Regions from separate parts of the Mycolicibacterium arabiense genome, predicted to be linked through region 1. Evidence: riboswitches for the same ligand, from Rfam matches in the RefSeq annotation. Region 1 holds a riboswitch; the other holds the start of a gene.
The links. Region 1 has a riboswitch for glycine ahead of G6N61_RS14480 (L-serine ammonia-lyase). Riboswitches for the same ligand answer to the same signal wherever they lie in the genome.
Positions count from the first base shown of each region.

Region 1 (9,018 bases):
TCAGACCGTCGTCCATACTCGCCGGGAGGCGACGATTGCTGTCCGAAGGAGACGCGCTGGTGAAGCACTCGATGGCGGTAACGGCGTGTGTCATGGCGACGGTCGGCGCACTATCGGGGTGCATGGGCCGGCTGCCCACCAACGAGGCCAGCTCGACCGCGACGGCACCTCCGGAACAGGAGGGACGATCGGTGGCGTCATACTTCCGGGCCGGCGACTGCATCGAGGAGATCTCGCCGTCCGCGACGGCCGTGACGCTGGTCGACTGCACGGAGCCACACGCTGCCGAGGTCTACGCCGTGTTCGCGCTGCCGGACGGGCCGTTTCCGGGCGACGCCCGCATCCAGGAGTATCAGGACAGGTGCAGCAGGGCGGCTCTCGCGGAGTACTCGTCCGCCGCGGCGAACGACCCGTCCATCGACACCGTCAGACGATCCCCGGATCAGGCCTCGTGGGACATCGGAGATCGATCAGTGACCTGCATCGTCACCTTCGATCCGCCTAGGCGGGGCTCCATCCGTCAGCCGTGACGGCAAATGTGCCAACTAATTGTTTCGATCGGGCCATATCGGATACCGCTCCAGTGGGCCGCGCTGCTTGTCGACGCACATCGAAGAGCAGGTCCAGCGAAGCCCCGTCGCGCTTGCGTTCAGACAGAAGCGCGATACGAGAGCGGCGGGGCTTCGTCTCAAGTATCGGCAATCGTTCGGGATCGCCAAAAACCTGACGGCCGCGTTCACATTTTCTTCAGAACCGACCGGATCCGCCCGCGTGGCGACGTTTACGCATGGGTCAACGGGGATAGCCTCCCGACCATGGACGGTCCCGGCCTGTTGGGCGGCCGATACGAACTCCGCGACATCCTCGGGTTCGGGGGAATGGCCGAGGTCCGTGACGGCTGGGACACGCGTCTGGACCGGGCCGTCGCAGTGAAGCTGCTCTACCCGGGCTTGAGTTCGCAGCCCGAGACCCGCGAACGGTTCACCGTCGAAGCGCGCTCGGCTGCCGCGCTCAACCATCCCGACATCGTCTCGATCTTCGACTTCGGCGACGACGACGAGTCACCGTTCATCGTGATGGAGCGGTTGCCCGGCGAGACGCTGGGCGACCGAATCGAGCTGGGCCAGCTGTCGTCGGCCGAGGTGCGCGAGGTGCTGTGCAGCGTGTTGTCCGCGCTGTCGGCGGCACACGCGGCGGGCATGCTGCATCGCGACGTCAAGCCGGGCAACGTCCTGCTGACGTCGTCCGGCGGGGTCAAGCTCGCCGACTTCGGCATCGCGAAGACCCCCGGCGGGGCCCACACGACGACCGGTCAGATCGTCGGCACGCTGGCCTACCTGAGTCCCGAGCGGATCGCGAGCAAGCCGGCGTCCATCGCCGACGACCTCTACGCCGTCGGCGTGGTCGGTTACGAGGCGCTGACCGGCGAGAAGCCGTTCCAGCAGGACGAGATCATGCCGTTGGCCCGGGCGATCCTCGAGGAGGATCCGGTGCCCTTGACCACGCTGCGCCCCGACGTGGACCCCGACCTCGCCGCCGTGATCGAACGGGCGATGTCGCGCGACCCGCAGCGCCGGTTCGCCACTGCCGACGACATGCGCGACGCACTCACCGGGGGAGCGGCCCGCCGGTTCACCCCCGCCCGGCCCGTCGCGTTCGCAGCTCCCGTGAGTCAGCCACCGGTGTCCGCACCGTCGACGGGCTCGACTTCGCGGCCGATCACCAGGGTGTTCGACGCGCCCACCGACACGTTCCCGGCCGTGTCCACGAGTGCCGTCGACGACGGGCACAGGGCAGGCAGGGGCCGGGCCGTCGCCGTGGCATCGGCAGTCCTGTGTTCGATGGCAGCGCTGGTAGTGGTGTTTGGCCTCGATCGGTCGCCGACGTCGACACCGAGCGACACCGAGCCGGTCAGCATCAGCACGCCCGCCGCGCCGCCCCCCGCACCGCCGCCGCCTGCTCCGCTGACCGTCACTCAACTGGCACCCGCCCCGGTCGTCGAGCCGCAGGCCCCCGCGCCCGCTCCCGTCATCGAGCAGGCCACGCAGCAGAAGGAGCGCGGCGGCAACAACGGAAACGGCAAGGGCAACGGCAACGGCACCAAGAAGCCGAAGTAGCTCAGCGGTCTAGCGGATCCACTTCCACGGCTTGTCCCAGTGGCCGGGCGGTACGCCCACGACGTGGCCGATCTGACCGGGAGGCACGCCCAGCCACTGGCCGACCTGTCCCGGCGGCAGCTTGGGATCCCAGTGATCGGGGTCGGCCTGGGCGGGCGCACCCGCCGCCATCGCACCCAGTCCCATGGCCGCGGAGATCGCCGCCGTGGCTGCGAGCTTCTTCACGTTCACCGGTCACTCCCTTCGTTCGGTCACGCCTGTGCCCATGATCAACACCCGGCACGGCGGTCGTGTTCCGGCATCGTCGTTGCCCGACGCCGCGGTGCTTCCGGCGGTACCCTCGGTGAACAACTGAACATGCCGTAGACGCGTGGCGGGAGAAACCTCCTCAACCGGAGGCGCCGTAGGAGCAATGTCCTCCCCAGGAATCTCTCAGGCCCAAGCACCGCCGCGTCGAGGCGACTCTGGAGAACAGCGACCGCACTGCAGCCGTCGCTTACCGAAGGTGAAAGGCGTTGCGGCGCCCAAACTCTCAGGTGCCAGGACAGAGCGGGGAGGTGCCGTATTCGATGCCCTCCTGGGCGCGACGAAACCGGAGTGCCTCGTGACCATCAGCGTGTTCGATCTCTTCACCGTCGGCATCGGGCCGTCGAGTTCCCACACCGTGGGGCCGATGCGCGCCGCCGCACGCTTCGTCGAAGGCCTCTCCGACGACGGCGTGCTCGCCGCAGTCCGTGACCTGCGGGTGGAGCTGTTCGGCTCGCTCGCCGCCACCGGCGCAGGCCACGGCACGATGTCCGCGGTGCTGGTGGGGCTGGAGGGCCTGCATCCCGATCGGATCGATGCCGACGACATGGCAGCGCGGCTGCAGCGGATGCGCGAGACGGGTCTGGTCCGCCTCGGCGGGCAGGTCGAGGTTCCATTCCGCGAGGCCGACATCGCGCTCTCACCGCAGATCGTCCTCGACCGGCACCCCAACGCCATCACGCTCACCGCTCTCGGCGAGGACGCCGACGTGCTCGCCGCCAAGACGTACTTCTCGGTCGGCGGGGGGTTCGTGGTCGCCGAGGAAGAGGCCGCCCCCGACCCGGGGCAGGCCAAGGGCGTCGTCTTCGGATCGGCGCGCGAACTCCTCGACCTGGCGACCCGCCGCGACACGTCGATCTGCTCGGTCATGGCCGAGCACGAGCAAGCCCTGCGACCGATGCCCGAGGTGCGTGCGCGTCTACTGCACATCCGCGACGTCATGGCGCAGTGCTTCGAGCGCGGCATCGCCCAGGACGGCTACCTACCCGGCGGGCTTCAGGTCCGCCGGAGGGCGCGGGCCTGGCACGAGCGGCTGGCGGCCGAGGATCCGGAACGCGATCCCGTCTTTGCCGAGGATTGGGTGAACCTGGTAGCGCTCGCGGTCAACGAGGAGAACGCCGCGGGCGGACGCGTCGTCACGGCGCCCACCAACGGTGCGGCGGGCATCATCCCTGCGGTCCTGCACTATGCCGTGCACTACTGCCCGGCAGGGCGGGCCGACCCCGACGACACCGCCGTTCGCTTCCTGCTGACCGCGGGGGCGATCGGGTCGCTCTACAAGGAACTCGCATCGATCTCCGGCGCGGAGGTCGGGTGTCAGGGCGAGGTGGGCTCCGCGGCGTCGATGGCGGCGGGCGGCCTCACCGAAATCCTGGGTGGCACACCGGCTCAGGTTGAGAACGCCGCGGAGATAGCGATGGAACACAGCCTTGGTCTCACGTGTGATCCGATCGCCGGGCTGGTGCAGATCCCCTGCATCGAACGCAACGCGATCTCGGCGGGCAAGGCCATCAACGCGGCACGGATGGCGATGCGCGGCGACGGAACCCACCGGGTGAGCCTCGACGAGGTGATCGAGACCATGCGGGCCACCGGCCGGGACATGAGTTCCAAGTACAAGGAGACGTCCGCGGGCGGATTGGCCGTCGCCGTCAACGTCGTGGAGTGCTGAGCCCTACCCGCGTCCGTGGCAGCTCTTGTACTTCTTGCCGCTCCCGCAGAAGCATGCACCGCGCCGCGGTATCGGCATCTCGTCGAGCCGACCGGCGAGGGCCTTGTCGATGACGTCGTCGAGCCTGCCCGGTGTGGCGGGTTCCTCGGACAGGATCCAGATCGTCAGCAGCACACCGACGATGGCGGAGAGAGCGGTGGCGACCACCGGCGGCTCAGCGGACTGCCCGCGAAGCCACCTCGCGAGTGGGGCGGACACCGGTTCGACGGTCTCCGCCAGGACCTCGACCGACTCGGCGGAGTCGACGGTGCGCAGGGCCGATTTGAGCTGGAACAGGTCGCGCGCCGGCATCCGGTAAAAGACGCCGTCGAGACCGAGGCGGTTTACCTGACGTCCATGACGACGGGACCGATGCATGCGTGCCGCATGTATCGGAACGGATGATCGCAGATCGGGCAAGCTCCATCATCGTCTTGCTGCGTCACCGCCTGGTGCGGTCGGAGGCGGTGGGCGACCATGGTGGTGGTGTGCGTGAACAGCGTGGACAACATGACAGTCCCCCCAGACGTCGAGCGATGTTTTCCCCGTGGACCAGCATAGACCGGGAAAACCGACGTGGACGTCAAAAGTTAGCAAATTCTCCCGCGTCAGCCCGGCGGGGCCGGTGCGGGGGTCGGCGCCGTGGCCGGCTGCCTCGGCGCGGGCCCGGGTGCAATCCCGGGAGCCTGACCGGGTGCGGGGACGGCGCCGGGTGCGGGCGCGCCGCCTGCCGGCGGTGCCATGCCCGGCCCCATCGGCGGAGGCGGTTGCTGCAGTGTCGGTGACGGCGTGGTGGGCTGCGCGGGGATCCGGTCGACGCCGTTGCCCTTGACGATAAGAACGGCCAGCACGATGAACCCGGCCAGCGCGATCACTGCCAGCGCCGCAAGCGCATACCAGAGCGCATTCGCTGCCTTGCCTACCTGCGGTGACGTCGTCGTCGCCATTGAGCACCACCCTTCGCGCTGCCGAGTGTAGCGAGACGTTTCGGCGCCGAAGTGTCAACCCTTGCGGCACGCGTGCCGCGATCGTAAGACCATGGGCGGACGCCGTACGCCTGCGCGTAACCGCTGCGACAGTCGCCCGGCAGACACTGCGCCGTGCCCATCACGCCGAACCGGCGCAGCGTGCTCAAGGCGGGTGCCGTGTTCGCCGCACTGCCCGTCGTCGGGTTCACCGATCGCCGGCGAGCCGGACCTCTGGCTGGCGACCCATTCACTCTGGGCGTCGCGTCCGGTGAACCCGCGCCCGACGGCGTAGTGCTGTGGACGCGGCTGGCGCCGAACCCGTTGGCCGAGGACGGCTTCGGCGGCATGCCCGCCCGCGCGGCGGACGTCGAATGGGAGGTGGCGACCGACGAGTCGTTCAGCGCAGTGGTGCGACGCGGTGTGACGACGGCCCTGCCCGAGTCGGCGCACAGCGTGCACGTCGAGCTGAGCGGGCTGCGGCCGGGCGCCGAGTACTTCTACCGGTTCCGCACGTCGGGCCACGTGTCTCCGCCCGGGCGCACCCGCACTTCCCCGGAACCGGGCTCGCTGCAGCCGTTCAGGATGTGCTTCGCGTCGTGTTCGCACTACGAGCAGGGCTGGTTCACGGCGTACCGCCACCTCGCCGACGAGCAGCCGGACCTCGTCCTGCATCTTGGGGATTACCAGTACGAGTACGCCGCCGGCCGCAGCACCGAGCGGGTGCGCGACCACGTCGGACCCGAGACGGTGACGCTGGCGGGCTACCGGCAGCGCTACGCCCAGTACAAGACGGACCCGGACTTGCAGGCGGCACACGCCGCCGCGCCGTGGCTGGTGGTGTTCGACGATCACGAGGTCGCCAACAACTGGGCCGACGGAGTGCCCGACGAGCCGGATCCCAGTTTCCTCGGCCGCCGCGCTGCAGCCCTTCGGGCGTACTACGAGAACATGCCGCTGCGACCGTCGGCGCGGCCCCGTGGCATCGACATGGCTCTGCACCGGCGGGTCGACTGGGGTGCGCTGGCGTCGTTCCACATGCTCGACACGAGGCAGTACCGCACGGATCAACCCTGCGGTGACGTCTATCGATCGGACTGCCCCGAACGGCATTCGCCCGCAGCCACTTTGACCGGCGCCGAGCAGGAGCGCTGGCTGCTCGACGGGTTCGCTCGCTCACGGGCGCGGTGGGACGTCCTCGGCCAGCAGGTGTTCTTCGGCGAGGTCGACCTGGTGGCAGGGGAGGGCCGCGGCTACAACCCCGACGCGTGGGACGGCTACACCGTCAATCGGGATCGCATCGTCGCGGGCATCGTCGGCTCGCCCGTGCGCAACGCCGTCGTGCTCACCGGCGACGTCCACGCGCACTGGGCCGCCGAGATCCGCGAGCGGGCGGGCGACCCGTCGTCGCGAACGGTGGCGACCGAACTGGTGACCAGCTCGATCACCTCGGGCGGCGACGGCTCGGACACCAGGCCCGACGTCGAGGCGGTGCTACCCGAGAACCCGCACATCCGGTACTTCTCGGATCGCCGCGGTTACGTGCGCACCCGAATCACGCCCGACGCGATCGAAGCCGACTTCCGCACGGTGCCCTTCGTGTCGCGGCCCGGTGCGCCGATCGCGACCGGCGCGTCGTTCGTGATCGCCGATCGCGACCCCGCCCTCCACCGAACTGGAGCGTAGCGTCGCCGATCGGCCGCAATCACGACGTGACTCTCCAGTTCGGCGAAAGTTCGGCGCGAGCTACTCGTTGTCCCCACCCGTCGAGGCGGCGTCGGCCGCGAAGGACTGGTCGTGCGACGACGGCCACGCCCAGTCCCGAACCTCGGGGATGTCCTCGCCGTGGGCACGGGTGTATTGGCGTGCGGCCAGGCGCTTGTCGACCATCTGCTGGCGCAGCGTGGCGTAGCGCGAGCCCAGGGACGGCACGCGGTCGATGACGTCCATCACCAGGTGGTAGCGGTCCAGGTCGTTGAGCATCACCATGTCGAACGGCGTCGTCGTGGTGCCCTCCTCCTTGTAGCCGCGGACGTGGATGTTCTCGTTCACGGCGCGGCGGTAGGTCAGGCGGTGGATCAGCCACGGGTAGCCGTGGTAGGCGAAGATGACCGGCCGGTCGCGGGTGAAGATCATGTCGAACTCGCGGTTGGTCAGGCCGTGCGGGTGTTCCTTCTCGTCCTGCAGGCGCATCAGGTCCACGACGTTGACGAAGCGGATCTTCAGCTCCGGCAACTGCTTTCGCAGGATGTCAACGGCAGCCAGACCTTCGAGGGTGGGTATGTCACCGCACGTGGCGACCACCACGTCGGGGTTCTCACCTGCCTCCTCGGTGCCTGCCCACTCCCAGATGCCGAGCCCCCGCGTGCAGTGCGCGACGGCCTCGTCCATCGTGAGGAAGTTGGGGCTGGGCTGCTTGCCGGCCACCACGACGTTGACGTACTGGCGCGAGCGCAGGCAGTGGTCGTAGGTGGAAAGCAGGGTGTTGGCGTCCGGCGGCAGGTAGACCCGCACCACCTCTGCCTTCTTGTTGATGACGTGGTCGATGAAACCGGGGTCCTGATGGCTGAACCCGTTGTGGTCCTGACGCCAAACATGGCTGGAGAGCAGGTAGTTCAGGCTGGCGATGGGCCGGCGCCAGGGAATCTCGTTGGTCACCTTCAGCCACTTGGCGTGCTGGTTCATCATCGAGTCGACGATGTGGATGAACGCCTCGTAGCAGTTGAACAGGCCGTGCCTGCCGGTCAGCAGGTAGCCCTCGAGCCAGCCCTGGCACTGATGCTCGGACAGCATCTCCATGACCCGTCCGGCGCGGGCCAGGTGCTCGTCGACCTCGGGGCTTTCGTACTCGGCGTTCCACTGCTTGTCGGTCGCCTCGTACACCGATTGCAGGCGGTTCGACGCGGTCTCGTCGGGGCCGAAGATGCGGAAGTTGTCCGGGTTCAGCCGGATTACCTCGGTGAGCCAGTTGCCGAGGATTCGAGTGGATTCGGCGATCGTGGCGCCCGGTGCGGGCACCTCGACGGCGTAGTCGCGGAAGTCGGGCAGCCGTAGATCCCGCAGCAGCAGTCCGCCGTTGGCGTGCGAGATGGCGCTCATGCGCAGGCCGCCGGGCGGGGCGAGTTCGGCGATCATCGGGTCGAGTTTGCCGTCGGCGTCGAACAATTCGTCGGCACGGTAGGACCCCAGCCAGTCGTTGAGCACCTGCAGGTGTTCGGGGGTGTCGCGGGCGCTGCTCAGCGGCACCTGGTGGGCGCGCCACGACCCGGTGCTCTTCTTGCCGTCGATGTACGCGGGCCCGGTCCAGCCCTTCGGGGTGCGGAAGACGATCATCGGCCAGCGAGGCGTGCGGTCGTCGTCCTCGGGCCACGCCTTGATCTCCGCGATCTGGTCGAGCACGGTGTCGAGCAGCTGGGCGAACTCGCGGTGCGCGGTCGCATGCTCGGCCTCCTCGGTGGCGGTGAAGAAGTGCGGCTCGTAGCCGTAGCCGATCATCAGGCTGCGCAGGTCGTCCTCCGGAATGCGCGCCAGCACAGTCGGATTGGCGATCTTGTAGCCGTTGAGGTGCAGGATCGGCAGGACGACACCGTCGTTGACGCGGTGGGTGAACTTGTTGGAGTGCCAGCTGGTGGCCAGCGGACCGGTCTCGGCCTCGCCGTCACCCACGACCGCCGCGACGAGCAGGTCGGGGTTGTCGAAGGCTGCGCCGTAGGCGTGGGAGAGCGCGTAGCCGAGTTCGCCGCCCTCGTGGATCGAGCCGGGCGTCTCGGGCGCGACGTGCGACGGGATGCCACCGGGGAACGAGAACTGCCGGAACAGTCGGCGCATGCCCTCCTCGTCGGCGGTGACGTCGGAGTACACCTCGGAGTAGGTGCCGTCGAGGTAGGCGTTGGCAACCAGTCCCGGACCGCCGTGGCCG
Region 1 covers NZ_AP022593.1:2,670,052-2,679,069, reverse strand. The annotation lists gene G6N61_RS14495 (septum formation family protein) at 60-530, shown strand; gene G6N61_RS14490 (serine/threonine-protein kinase) at 816-2,117, shown strand; gene G6N61_RS14485 (hypothetical protein) at 2,127-2,348, opposite strand; glycine riboswitch at 2,482-2,575, shown strand; gene G6N61_RS14480 (L-serine ammonia-lyase) at 2,722-4,095, shown strand; gene G6N61_RS14475 (SEC-C domain-containing protein) at 4,099-4,446, opposite strand; gene G6N61_RS14470 (hypothetical protein) at 4,743-5,081, opposite strand; gene G6N61_RS14465 (alkaline phosphatase D family protein) at 5,235-6,785, shown strand; gene G6N61_RS14460 (phosphoketolase family protein) at 6,846-9,018, opposite strand, start outside.

Region 2 (9,018 bases), 2.1 Mb from region 1:
TGTCGTTCACGACGATGCGGCTCGTCTTCAACGAGGCGATGGCGAACTACCGCGAGGGACAGCCGAATTCGATCCTGGTGATCACGTCGGGGCCGCACACCGATCAGTCACTCGACGGTGCCGGCCTGCAGGACTTCGTCCGCGGCGCCTTCCAGCAGGGACGGCCGGTCGCGGTGGACGTCGTCGACTTCGGCGCCGACCCGGACCGCGCCACGTGGGAGGCGGTGTCGCAGATCACCGGCGGCACCTACACCAACCTCAACGCCTCCACCGGGCCCGAACTGGCCTCGGCGCTCACCGGCGCCCTGGGCTAGCCCCGCTCCCCACTTCTCGCCGAACGTCGGTTACCGCCACGCCCCCAAGGGGTTTCGCGTGGCGGTAACCGACGTTCGCGGGGGTCAGGCGGTCAGGCGAAGGCTTCGACCGGCGGGCAGGAGCACACCAGGTTGCGGTCGCCGTACGCACTGTCGATGCGACGCACGGGTGGCCACACCTTCGCGCGGTACGCCTTGCCCAGCGGGTAGGCGGCCTGCTGGCGGGTGTACGGGTGCGTCCACTCCTCGACGAGCAGGCTCTCCGCGGTGTGCGGGGCGCCGCGCAGCGGGTTGTCGTCGACCGGCCAGGTTCCCGAACCCACCTGGTCGATCTCGGCGCGGATCGCGATCATCGCCTCGCAGAACGCGTTGACCTCGTTGAGACTCTCACTCTCGGTGGGCTCGACCATCAACGTGCCCGCCACCGGGAAGCTCATCGTCGGAGCGTGGAACCCGTAGTCGGCCAGGCGCTTCGCCACGTCGTCGACCGTCACGCCGGTGTTCTTCGTGATGCCGCGCAGGTCGAGGATGCACTCGTGGGCGACCATGCCCTTCTCGCCCGTGTAGAGCACCGGGTAGTACTCGTCGAGGCGCCGCGCGACGTAGTTGGCCGACGCGATCGCCGTCAGCGTCGCCGCCCGCAGGCCCGGGGCACCCATCATGCGGATGTACATCCACGTGATCGGCAGGATCGACGCCGACCCGTACGGTGCCGCCGAGACGGTGTACGTGTCGGAGAGCTCCCCGGCCAGCGGGTGGCCCGGCAGGAACGGGGTCAGGTGCGAGCGGACGGCGACCGGGCCGACACCGGGGCCTCCGCCGCCGTGCGGGATGCAGAACGTCTTGTGCAGGTTGAGGTGGCTGACGTCGCCACCGAACTTGCCGGGCCGGGCCAGACCGACCAGCGCATTGAGGTTGGCGCCGTCGACGTACACCTGGCCGCCCACGTCGTGCACCGCGGCGCAGATCGCCTCGACGTCCTGCTCGAACACGCCGTGGGTCGACGGGTACGTGATCATCAGCGCCGCAATCGCATCCGCGTGCTCGGCGATCTTGGCGCGCAGGTCGTCGAGGTCCACGTCGCCGTTCTCCCGGCACGCGACGACCACGACCCGCATCCCCGCCAGCGCCGCCGACGCCGCGTTGGTGCCGTGGGCGCTCGACGGGATCAGGCAGATGTTGCGCTGCTCGTCACCCCGGCTGAGGTGATAGGCCTGGATGGCCAGCAGGCCGGCGTACTCGCCCTGGGACCCGGCGTTGGGTTGCAGCGACACCGAGTCATAGCCGGTCAGCTTGGTCAGCCACGTCTCGAGTTCGGCGATCATCGAGCGCAGGCCCGGGGTGTCCGAGGCCGGCGCGAACGGGTGCTGACGGGCGAACTCGGGCCACGTGATGGGCTCCATCTCCGCTGCCGCGTTGAGCTTCATCGTGCACGAGCCCAGCGGGATCATGCTGCGGTCCAACGCGATGTCCTTGTCCGACAGCGACCGCAGGTACCGCATCATCTCGGTCTCCGTGCGGTACCGGGTGAACGCGGGGTGGGTCAGGAACTCCGACGAGCGGGTGTGCACCGCAGGCCCACGCCAGTGCTGGCCGCCGCGAGTGGCGCCGAACGCCTCGAGGACGTGCTCGACGTGCAGGGCGGTGGTGGCCTCGTCACACGACACGGAGACGTGGTCGGCGTCGACCAGCCACACGTTGATGCCGCGCTCCTTGGCTGCGGCGCGCACCTGCTCGCCGCGGCCGGGCACACGGGCCAGCACGGTGTCGAAGAACGCGTCGTGCACGACCTCCACGCCCGCCGTCTCGAGCCCCGTCGCGATGCCCAGTGCGTGGCCGTGCACGCGGTGTGCGATCGCGGTCAGCCCGTCGGAGCCGTGGTAGCTGGCGTACATCGCGGCCATGACGGCCAGGAGCACCTGGGCGGTGCAGATGTTGCTGGTGGCCTTGTCGCGGCGGATGTGCTGCTCACGGGTCTGCAGAGCCAGGCGGTAGGCGGGTGAGCCGTCGGCGTCGACGGAGACGCCGACGAGGCGACCGGGCAGCTGGCGGGCGTGCTTGGTGTGCACCGCGAGGTAACCGGCGTGCGGGCCGCCGAAGCCCATCGGAACGCCGAAGCGCTGGGTGGTGCCGAACGCGACGTCGGCGCCGATGTCACCGGGCGGGGTGAGCAGCGTCATCGCCAGCAGGTCCGCGCCGACGGCCACCAGCGCGCCGCGCTCGTGGGCCTGCTCGATGAGCCCGCTCCAGTCGGTCACGCAACCACTGGCACCTGGCGACTGGACGATCACGCCGAAGAAGTCGCCCTCCGGCAGGCCGTTGCGCAGATCGGTGGTGACGACCTCGATGCCCAGCGGCTTGGCCCGCGTCTCGATCACGGCCGCGGTCTGCGGGTAGACGTCGGAGTCGACGGCGAGGCGGTTGACCGACCGCTTCACCGCGCGCTGCATGAGCGTCATCGCCTCGGCGGCCGCGGTGGCCTCGTCGAGCATCGACGCGTTGGCGACCTCGAGGCCGGTCAGGTCCTCGACCATGGTCTGGAAGTTGAGCAGCGCCTCGAGCCGGCCCTGGCTGATCTCGGGCTGGTACGGCGTGTACGCGGTGTACCAGGCGGGGTTCTCTAGGATGTTGCGGCGCAGCACGGCCGGGGTCAGCGTGTCGAAGTAGCCCTGCCCGATCATCGACACCGCGACGGTGTTCGACTCCGCGCGCTCGCGAAGTTCGGCCAGCGCCTGCTCCTCGGTCGCGGGGGCGGGCAGGTCGTCGAGGCCGGGTGCGAGGCCCTCGGTGGTCAGCGCGTCGAGAATGCCTGCGGGCAGTGCCTTCTCGGCGAGTTCGCTGAGCGACTCGACCCCGATGACGTCGAGCATGGTCGCGACCGCGTCGGCGTCGGGACCGATGTGACGGTCGGCGAACCGGGGCACGTGGTGCTCGTTCGAGGGATGGGGATGGCTACCGGACACGTGGGCCTCATTTCGACACGGGGGCGCAGGACGCTACCCAGAACCGCTCGCGGTCCTCCCCCTCTGTCGTCGACCCGTAGCGGGCGCCTGAGAGATTCGGCGTCTGAGGCGTCTCTGCCTCGGTGTCGTGGCGCCTTTCCCCATGGGCGGGTGTGCCGGACGTGCCGACGCACCACTTTCCAGAGGCATCGGGGCCCCAAGCGGTCCTTGTGCCTGAGAGGTTGATGGAGAGGTATTGCTCCTTCGGCGCCCGTCGCTGGCGACGACGGAACTCTCCCGCAAGGGGGACGATGCAGGTCGAGTCTACCGAACGGTTGGGTCAGCCGCGTCCGCGGCGGCCGTGAACCGCGGCGGCGTCAGTCAGCCGATCTTGCGGTCGCGGCTCTTGCGGCGCGAGGCCAGTTCGTCCTCGGGTGCGGCGATCGACTCGCCGCCGTCGGCACGCTCGCCGGGGAAGTCCGCGATCGCACCGGTCAGCTCGCGCATGGCGCCCGAGACGGCGATGCCGAACACGCCTTGGCCGCCCTGCAGGAGGTCGACGACCTCTTCGGCCGACGTGCACTCGTAGACGGTGGTGCCATCGGAGAACAGCGTGATGTTGGCGAGGTCCTGCACGCCGCGCTGACGCAGGTGGTCGACCGCGACGCGAATGTTGTGCAGCGAGATGCCGGTGTCGAGCAGTCGCTTCACGATCTTGAGGACCAGGATGTCCTTGAACGAGTACAGACGCTGGCTGCCGGATCCGGCCGCGCTGCGGATCGACGGCACCACCAGCGACGTCCGTGCCCAGTAGTCCAGCTGGCGGTAGGTGATGCCGGCGATCTGGCATGCGCTGGGCCCGCGGTAGCCGACGAGTTCGTCGGGCACTGAGTCATCCGGGAAGAGGCGACCCTGCACGTATTCGTTCACGACGGCCGGTGGGGCCTGCGTGTGCGCGCCATCGGAAGTCGAATCCAACTCTCCTTGACGTGGCGTGTCGCCCACTGCCCATCCTCTCGCCGAATCGAACCCGCTTCGTGCGCCGCAGCCGGAACTCCGACGCAGCACGGTTGCTCAAGCTCGAGTGTGTCGAGCATACGCTCCCGGCCGGGCCCTTGAATGACTGAAGTCTGATCCGAGTATGGCTGCCCGGCACGCGGATTCTGGAAACATGCGCCGCGTGTCGAAGCTCGTCGGCCAGATGAGACGCATCCGTGACCAACGGCCGTCAGGTGGCCTTGAAGTCGTCGGGTGACACCGAATCCAGGAACTCCTTGAACTTCTCCACCTCGTCCTCGCGGACGGCGCCGGTGCCCTCTTCGTCGTCCTCGTCGGGGATCAGCAGGCCGGCCTCGGCCAGCACCGCCTCCTCGACGTAGATCGGCACGCCGACGCGAAGCGCGATCGCCACCGAGTCCGACGGCCGCGCCGAGACCGTGATGTCGCGGTCGAAGACGAGGTCGGCGTAGAACGTCCCCTCCTGGAGGTCGACGATCCGCACCTCCTTGAGCGAATGCCCCAGCGCGGTGATCAGATCGCGGATCAGATCGTGGGTCAGCGGCCGCGCGGGTTCCACGCCCTGCTGTTCCAGCGCGATGGCCGTGGCCTCGGTCTGACCGATCCAGATCGGTAGATAACGGTCGCCATTCGACTCGCGCAGCAACAGGACCGGTTGGTTCTGCGGCTGTTCGATGCGAATGCCGACTACGCGAACCTCGCCCATCTGTGCCTGCCCTCCGCACCCTCAGATCGTCGATCCGAGTCTAGTCCTCAGCGATCCAGAACGTCGCGCACGGCGGACTTGATCAGCGAGGTGTGCAACGTGATCGCCAGAGCAGCCACCTCACGCGCCAGATCGTCCGCCCGGTCTCGTGCACCCTCCCGGCGGGCCTTGTCCACCGGTCCCGCAATCTGTGCGATCAGGTCCGACTGCCGGTCGGCCGCCGACCGGAACGCGCGCAGGTGCCGCGGCTCCACGCCGTACTCGGCGAGCGCCTTGGCGCACTGGGCCGTCACGACCGCGTACTCGTCGAAGAACCCCGCCGCACCCGGCTTGATGACGCCTGCCTTCACCAGCGACCCGAGCAGGGCTTCGTCGACGCCGGACCGCGCGAGCAGGTCCTCGCGGCTGAGTCGGGCGGGCGTGCGCGCGACCGACGCCGCGTCGGCGCCCACCCCGTCGGCGCCGGCGTCCGACACGGGAACCAGGCGGGGCGCGGCGTAAGCCGAACCCACCGTGGGCAGTTCGCCGTCGGGTTGCTCGTCGAGTTGCGCCTTGATGACCTTCAGCGGCAGATAGTGATCGCGCTGAGCGGTCAGCACGAAGCGCAGCCGTGCGCAGTCATAGGCGGTGAAGCGCCGATACCCCGACGGAGTGCGTTCCGGCGTGACCAACCCTTCGGCCTCCAAGAACCGGATCTTGGAGATGGTCACGTCCGGGAAGTCGGGTCGCAGCAGGTCGAGGACCGCCCCGATCGACATCCCGGCGAACGCAGGGGTGTCGGGGGCGGTCACTAGCCGCTCGAGCTGCCGTCGTCGCTCTTGGGCCCGGTCAAGAAGACCAACCGGAACTTGCCGATCTGCACCTCGTCGCCGTTGGAGAGCACCGCCGAGTCGACGGGCTCGCGGTTGACGTAGGTGCCGTTGAGGCTGCCGACGTCGACGACCTGGAACTCGCCGGACTCGAGACGGAACTCGGCGTGCCTACGGCTCACCGTCACGTCGTCGAGGAAGATGTCGCTGTCGGGATGCCTGCCCGCCGACGTGGTCGCCTGGTCGAGCAGGAATCGCGATCCCGCATTCGGGCCGCGCTTGACGACCAGCAACGCCGAGCCCGTCGGCAACCCCTCGACCCCAGAGACCGAACCCTCGGTGCCCGACGAGGCCGGGGCGTCCAACTCGTTGAGGAAGTCGGCCCGGAAGACCGAGGTCGTCTCGACCGTCATTTCCTCGTTGGAGTCGGCTCCCGAACTGGTGCTGTTATCCGTCACGCGCTGCTCCTAACTGGCTGCTGTGGCGATGTCTGCCTGGCCACCCCGTACTGCGGGCGACCGTAATGGGACGTACTCGACCGTACCGTGAGGCGTAACCCGGTGGGTCCACCACCGCCGGAATTCCTCATTCGTCGAGAGTGGCACGGTACCCGTCGGCGTCGAGCAAAGCCGACATGGCCTCCTCGATGGCGTCCGGGTCGACCTGCAGGTCGATGAGCCAACCGCCGCCGTACGGGTCGGAATTGACCAGTTCCGGCGAGTCGGCCAGATCCTCGTTCACCGCAACCACTTTGGCGGTGATGGGCGCATAGAGCTCCGATTGCGACTTGGTCGACTCGACGTTGCCGAACTCGTTGCCCGCCGTGACCTCGTCGCCGACAGCGGGAAGGTCGACGAACACCACGTCGCCCAGCGCGGACTGCGCGTAGTCGGTGATGCCCACCCGTACGGTGTCGTCCCCGGTGAGCCGGACCCACTCGTGGTCGGAGGTGTAGGACAGGTCGGACGGGGTCTCGCTCACGGCGCTCCTTGTTCTCGTCGCTCGGTGTCACCGGCGAGGCCGTCGGGCCTCACTTGACCGGCTGAGCGTATTGGCGGGGTTTCGGTTGCCGCAAGGCGGTCACGTCGACCGTGTCGGTCTGCTGCACGGTCATTGTGCCGCCGACCCGTTCGACGCTGTCCATCGCCCCGCCGGGGATGTTCATCGCGGCCGCCAGCGTGGCCGGATCGCCAATGGCGAGAACCGTATACGGCGGATTGATCGTGATGCCGTCGACCACCAGCGCGCCCGGCACGCCGACCACCCAGGTGTCCACGCCCACCCTGATCCGCGTACCCGCGGGCGTGCTGATCTCCATCGCCTCGGCACCCGCGGCGCGCAGCTCGTTGACGACGTCGAGCATCGTCTCCGGCGACACCCCCGGCGCGTCGTCCTCGATGGTCAGGATCACGCCCGGCCCGGTGGCGGCGACGGTACCGATCAGGATCGACAACGCGGCCAGGCGGTCGCGGGCGTTGGCGATCGCGGCGGCGTCGTCGCTGCCGGAGGTCTCCAGCGCCGTCAGCGTGCGCTGCAGATCGGCGACCTCGGTGTTGAGTGCGGCCTCGCGCTGCTGCAGCGAGTCCAGCAGCACCAGCAGATCGGCGGGCCTGGCGTTCTCCAGCGAGTCACCCGAGTCGGTCTGGTGGGCCTGCGTGGCGATGGCGATGCCGAGCAGCAGGCACAGCAGCACCGCCAGCGTCCCGAACAGGAGTTGCGACCTCCCCCGCCGGACCACGCCTGCCACACCCGCTGACTGCAGGTCCCCGATCGGCCGGGACGCGTGGTGCGGCGGGAGCTCGTGGCGACCGTGGTGCTCGCCGTGTCGACTCCCCGAGTCGCTGCGCTCCTGCCCGCCGTGTCGACTCCCCGAGTCGCTGCGCTCCTGCCCGCCGGTCTCGCTCACGTCACGCCCCGAACAACCTGCGCCGCAGCGCGGCGGCGTTGCCGAAGATCCGGATGCCGAGTACGACGATGATCGCCGTCGACAGCTGCGTGCCCACTCCGAGCTGGTCGCCGACGAACACGATGATCGCCGCGACCAGGACGTTGAACACGAACGAGATCACGAACACCTTCGAGTCGAAGATGCGCTCCAGGTACGCGCGCAGGCCGCCGAACACCGCGTCGAGGGCCGCGACCACCGCGATCGGCAGGTAGGGCTGGATGACGTCGGGCACGCTCGGGTGGAACACCAGCCCGAGCACGATCCCGACGACGAGTGCGGCGATTCCGATCATTCGACTCCGATCACTGGCCCACCGGTTTGGCGAAGCCGAGGTCGCGCACGGCGCCTGGCTCGACCGTCAGGTCGTCGGCGGCGCTCACGTTGACGCCGACCCCGTAGGACGCCTCCAGCAGCCGCAGGCGCTGCAGGCCGGGGCTGCGGTCGAAGACGTCCTGCATTGCATTCGGCGGCCCGATGGCGTCGACCTCGTACGGGCTGCTGATCGGCTGATTGTCGACGAGGATGCCGCCGCCCGCCTGCCGAATCGTCACGTTCGGCCCGATCCGGATCCCGCCGACCGCGATCGCCTCCGCGCCGCTGGCCCACAGCGAGTTCACCACCAGCTGCAGGTCCCGGTCGAGGATCGCCTGCCTGCCGCCCGGGATGCGCTGCTTGGACACGTCGGAGAGGTCGAGCGAGGTGCCCGGTTCGGTGGCGGTGACGGTGAGCCCCGGCCCGTGTACGGGCGTGGCCGCGGCCGCGAACTCGGCGTCGTCGAGGCGGTCGAGCAGCACCCGGCCCTCTTCGTCACCCTCGAGGCGGGTGCGCCGTTCGTCCTCGACCCGGGCGGCCAGCGACGAGCGCTGGGCGGCGACGGCGTTCGTCGACTCCTGGGCGGTCCGCACGCCGTCGGCCAGCACGTGCTGCGTCTCGCGGGTCGCCGGAGCCACCGCCCTGGCCTGTGCCGCGGCGGTCGCGAGCACGGCGGCGACCGCCAACCCGGCGGTGAGCTGCCAGGCCCACTCGACGCCGCGGCGCCGAGGGCGGCCGCCCGACTTCTCGGCTGCGGCGGCATAACCCGGGTCGAGATGGTCGGAGAGCAGTGAGCGCAGCAGTGACGGCACCGGGAGCAGCGTGGGGGCGTCGGCCTCGTGGGCATTGCGGCCGGCGTCGCGACTGAAGCCGCCGAGCGCACGCTCGTCGCCGGACATCAGGTCAGGCTTTCCCCGGCACCGAACGGCGCGGCAGCCGGCGCATCACCATGCCGACCTGGATCAGGTAC
Region 2 covers NZ_AP022593.1:592,918-601,935, forward strand. The annotation lists gene G6N61_RS04515 (substrate-binding domain-containing protein) at 1-314, shown strand, start outside; gene gcvP (aminomethyl-transferring glycine dehydrogenase) at 407-3,238, opposite strand; glycine riboswitch at 3,331-3,468, opposite strand; glycine riboswitch at 3,469-3,566, opposite strand; gene G6N61_RS04525 (MerR family transcriptional regulator) at 3,638-4,261, opposite strand; gene G6N61_RS04530 (bifunctional nuclease family protein) at 4,485-4,979, opposite strand; gene ftsR (transcriptional regulator FtsR) at 5,027-5,770, opposite strand; gene garA (glycogen accumulation regulator GarA) at 5,770-6,201, opposite strand; gene gcvH (glycine cleavage system protein GcvH) at 6,374-6,769, opposite strand; gene G6N61_RS04550 (DUF881 domain-containing protein) at 6,819-7,559, opposite strand; gene G6N61_RS04555 (small basic family protein) at 7,696-8,028, opposite strand; gene G6N61_RS04560 (DUF881 domain-containing protein) at 8,039-8,947, opposite strand; gene G6N61_RS04565 (CDP-alcohol phosphatidyltransferase family protein) at 8,952-9,018, opposite strand, start outside.
Region 2: another riboswitch for glycine. It lies ahead of gcvP (aminomethyl-transferring glycine dehydrogenase); the one in region 1 lies ahead of G6N61_RS14480 (L-serine ammonia-lyase).